Regions from separate parts of the Nostoc cycadae WK-1 genome, predicted to be linked through region 2. Evidence: riboswitches for the same ligand, from Rfam matches in the RefSeq annotation. Region 2 holds a riboswitch; the other holds the start of a gene.
What was found. Region 2 has a riboswitch for cobalamin ahead of cobG (precorrin-3B synthase). Riboswitches for the same ligand answer to the same signal wherever they lie in the genome.
Positions count from the first base shown of each region.

Region 1 (2,461 bases), on a different contig from region 2:
CTGCAAAAGCAGATGCAATCTATGAAGGGTTGATGGTGAACTTTTTAAAAGCTGTGGGTACGGCTGAAGATTTGCGTGCGTCGCTTGAGAAAAATAATCTGACTACTCAAGTGCTGGAACCTAAACCTGGCGATCGCTTGAAATTAGCTTTAAAAAAGCGTGCTGTAACCTGCTAAACTTTGTATAGGCGATCGCATGTTGTCACAGCAAGAATACAGCGATCGCAAATCATAGTAAATAGCAACGAAAAAACCTCACAGCCAGATTTTTCATCAATTTTAATATTCAGTATATTTTGATAAACTTTTTCCGGAATCAGGAAACCCCAACTGTAGTTATATTTCACAATTATCTATTCAGGCGAACTAAGTACAGCAAGTCTGAAATTATAACAAATAAATGTCAGTACTAGTGAGTATTTATTCTAACTTTTAAATTTAACGGAAGTATAAACTTATGAAACTTTCAACTTTAACAGCTTCCTTTCTTACCATTGCTTCCATGATGCTTACCGCAGGAATTGGGTCTGCTCAAACAGCTACGGATATCACATCCGCGAATATTGACGTAACTCCTATCACCACACATGGTCAAGTCATAACTACAGCCATTAACTCTTACATGTCTCCTAGTAATGCGACTACTTTCCGTGGAATTCAGCCTTTTAATCTTGTTTATCTTGCTTATCAAGGTAATCTTAAATCACAAGGCATTCCTAGTGGCAGCACACTGATATTTCAGCATCAAATAGGTACTCTGAACGCAAGAGATTTAGTTCAAGCTGCTGTTAAAGCCAAAAAACTACCAGACCAATTTCTACACGATTCCACTTATCTCAGTGCGGTTGATGTACAACTGTCATCTTTACAAAAGACTTTTTTGCGTTAATTAATACATAGAAATTCTATCTCATCTGTGAAAATAACAGGTCTTTATAACCCCGATTTCTGGAAAAAGTCGGGGTTATTGTTGATTATGAAGCATTCATAATCAAGCCTTTTATTCAGCCATACCTTAATTTTAAGCATGGAGATTTACTCATTCCTTTTCCTAAAAATGCAGATGATATAATAAACAGAATATTCGGTTTTGATGGAGATCAGCCACCAAAGGTAACGGGGAAAGTTCGGTGCAAATCCGGCGCTGTCCCGCAACTGTGAAGGAAAAACTTTCCAAGTCAGGATGCCCGCCGAAGTATACTAATAAGTCCAACACATCTGCGAGGTACGGATGACTGCTGCTCATACTACTATTACAACTAATTCGCCTGCGATCGCTTCCCAGACTCATACTTTATTTGTTTGCCAAACCTGTGCCAGCCTTTGGCAAGATGGTAAGCGTGTAGGTGAAAGTGGCGGTCAAAAATTACTGCACCAGATTCAGCAACTAGCACAAGATTGGGATTTGCAAGATGAATTTCCGATCCAAGCTGTTGAATGTATGAGTGCTTGTAACCGTTCTTGCGTTGTCGCCTTTGCTGCTAAAGGTAAGTTAACTTATCTGTTTGGTGATTTAAATGTTGATAGTAGTGCGGCGGCTATCCTAGAATGTGCTAGTCAATACTACGCTAAACCTAACGGATTATTGCCTTGGTCAGAACGACCAGAACCCTTGAAACGGGGTATTTTAGCGAAAATTCCCTCCTTGTAGTCAAGTGCTAAGTGCTGAGTATAAACGTGTTTTAATTTTGGGTGGCACTGGCGAAGCCGCGGAACTCGGTGCGAAAGTTGCAAGCATCACTGGAATTGAAGCGATCGCATCTTTAGCTGGTCGCACCCGTGAACCATCAGTTCCATCTGGCAATGTGCGGATTGGTGGTTTTGGTGGTGTAGAGGGGCTGGTGGAATATCTGCGTCAAATGAAAATTGACCTACTAATTGATGCTACTCATCCCTTTGCAAATCAGATATCCTTTAATGCAGCGGCGGCGGCCAATGAAGTAGACATACCCAGATTAATGTTAATTCGTCCGGCTTGGGAAAAAGTGACAGGCGATCGCTGGATTGAAGTAGAAAGTAATAGCGCCGCCGCAGAAGTTTTAAAAAATCAAGCAAAAAGAGTATTCTTAACTGTTGGTAGACAAGAACTAGGCACATTTGCACACCTCCAGGATATTTGGTTTTTGATGCGGATGATTGACCCTCCTGGACAAGATGCCTTAGTACCACCAGGAATGATATTGTGCGATCGCGGCCCTTTCGTCTTAGGAAATGAAAAGAAAATTCTGATTCAGTACAACATTGATACCATCGTTAGTAAAAATAGTGGTGGTGATGCAACCTACGCCAAAATTCTGGCTGCGCGAGAACTGGGTGTACAGGTTGTTATAGTCAAGCGTCCAAAAGTACCAGCAGGCGAACAAGTTGCAGATGTTGATAGTGCAGTGGCTTGGTTACTAAATAAATTACACTGTTAAAACTAGAGAAATTTTAGATTGTTTATCAAAAAAATTATAATATAT
Region 1 covers NZ_DF978445.1:27,928-30,388, reverse strand. The annotation lists gene NCWK1_RS26120 (MBL fold metallo-hydrolase) at 1-176, shown strand, start outside; gene NCWK1_RS29775 (hypothetical protein) at 173-346, opposite strand; gene NCWK1_RS26115 (hypothetical protein) at 457-888, shown strand; cobalamin riboswitch at 1,069-1,208, shown strand; gene NCWK1_RS26110 (DUF1636 domain-containing protein) at 1,231-1,650, shown strand; gene NCWK1_RS26105 (cobalt-precorrin-6A reductase) at 1,655-2,416, shown strand.
Region 1: it holds a riboswitch for cobalamin, as region 2 does, so the genes downstream of both, NCWK1_RS26110 (DUF1636 domain-containing protein) here and cobG (precorrin-3B synthase) in region 2, are expected to answer to the same signal.

Region 2 (2,461 bases):
TGCGTCCGGCGATGAGTTTACCACCGATAACTGCGATCGCTGCACAAATACTATGTCCTAAAACGGCTCCAATTGTTACCCCAATTGGATTATTACCCGCCGCTAAAGCAATGGTGGCAATTTGTGTGCGATCACCCCACTCTGCCATAAATGTTAATAAGAAGGCTTCTGTTAAAATTGCCCAAGGGGTTTTGCGCTTTGGTAGCTGTGCATCTGCTTTTTTCACAGCGGCTTCTGCTTCTTCTACAACATCTGCATCACAACTCGCCGCCGCCATTTTACTCGCGTCATATAACAGCTTCATACCGAAGGCCAGAAACAAAGCAATTTCCGCATAATGAATGTAAATTTTTGGGAGTAAAGATGCTGCTTGTCCAAATACTACCGAGAGGATAGTCATTGCTGCTAAGGCGGCTGTTACCCCAATAAACACCAAGCGCCGCGAATGGTGCATTGCCAGAATTACAGCAATAAAAAAAGTTTTATCACCAAGCTCAGAAACGGTAATTAATAATAAACCTGCGGTAAAAGCTGTTAACACTCTCTCAAGCTCCTGAAAAATTCGTAGCGATGTGAGCTTGAAGAGAGCCAAAAGACCTCACCAAGCTCACATCTTGTTTGTGAACTTAGTGAAGGTCTCGCTTTCAAATACTTAGCATTTGACATCTGAACCAGGCTTATCACCAGTATGTTGACTCAGATGAACTGGCTTTTAACTGAAAAAGTTATGCCAGTAGCTACTCCCCTTCGATTAACTTAAATGTTACATCTATCTATAGTTAGAGTCAATCATTAAATTTTAATGACTGTCGGCAACTACGATCATCTTAGCAGTTGCTACCGTGACCAGAGACTGTCAAATACAAAAAATATCCCAGTCATCGCTGATGACAGAATTTTTGGCAACAATCAAATGGAGTGTTAGGTGTAATCAAAATAACCTTGAGCAAAAGTGCGATCGCATCTGGTAGTAACTTACATTCATGGTAAGAAAAACACTCTCAAACTTTCATTCCTCTGTGCGTCAGTCTGATGATTAATGAAAAATGTGAAGTATTGAGCATTGCAAATACCGTCTCATGGTAAATTACTAAGGCTTGGAGTTGGGAAACTCCGGTGAAATTCCGGGACTGTGCCGCAGCTGTGAAGGGAAATCCCAAGTCAGAATGCCAACTCCGGGTGTGTCTAGAAGACACAATGATGATCTAATCTCTGCGTCGCACAGAGAAGGAGTTAGGACTTTGTTTTCGGGATTTACTGCCTGTCCAGGCTTATTTTATGCTACATCGGCTCAAGATGGCATTTTGTCTCGCCTGAGAATACCTGGTGGGATACTTAATAGTCAACAATGTCAGGCGATCGCAGACATAGCAGATAATTACGGTGGTGGCTACGTTGATGTCACAAATCGCGCTAACCTGCAAATCAGAGAAATTAGTCAAGGTATCAACAGCGGAGTTCTCCAGCAATTGCAAAATTTGGGTTTAGGTTCTCACAATTCGGCTGTAGACCACATCCGCAATATTATGACTAGCCCCACAGCAGGTATCGACCCAGATGAATTAATCGATACTCGCCCTTTAGTTAAAAACTGGGATGACTATATAGCAGCGCATCCTGAACTATCAGGACTATCAGCCAAGTTTAGCGTTTGCTTTGATGGCGGTGGAAAAGTTGCGGTAAGCGATCGCCTCAATGATATTCTGTTTACTACTGAGTTAATCGACACTCAAGTTTACTTGCGCCTGCATCTGGGATTAATTAAAAGCAAACCACCCATTGATACAGGAATTATCTTGTTACCAGAACAATGTTTGTCTATTTTGGCAGCTTTAGCAGATGTTTATTTACATCATATTGATATCAATAGTCAGCGTAAGCCACGTTTGCGAGAAATAGTAAACAGTTTGGGATGGGAAAATTATCTTCAGCAAGTTGAACAGCGGTTAAATTTTTCTTGGCAACGCTGTGAGAAGTTTATCAACACATCTTCTCAAACAAAGAAGGAAGAATGTTTCAGCCATATTGGTGTTCATCCCCAACGACAGGAAAATTTATTTTATATCGGCGTAGTTTTGCCTTTGGGTAGGCTTGAAAGTCAGCAAATACGGCGTTTGGGCGATTTAGCAGCAAAATATGGTAGCGGGACTATTCGACTCACACCTTGGCAAAATTTGCTCATTACGGATATTCACCAAAAGAGCGTTATTGATGTTCAAAATAAAATAGCTGAATTCGGATTAGATTCTACAGTCACAAATATTAAAAGTTCATTAATTGCTTGTTCTGGTAAACGGGGTTGTGCTGCTTCTGCTACAGATACCAAAGGTCATGCTTTGGCGTTAGCCGATTACCTAGAAACTCATGTTAAGCTAGATAGCCCAATTAATATTCACTTTAGCGGCTGTGAAAAATCTTGCGCTCAACATCACAACAGTGACATCACCTTACTAGGTGTGAG
Region 2 covers NZ_DF978441.1:23,633-26,093, reverse strand. The annotation lists gene NCWK1_RS24510 (TMEM165/GDT1 family protein) at 1-541, opposite strand, end outside; adenosylcobalamin-variant (AdoCbl-variant) riboswitch at 1,097-1,180, shown strand; gene cobG (precorrin-3B synthase) at 1,242-2,461, shown strand, end outside.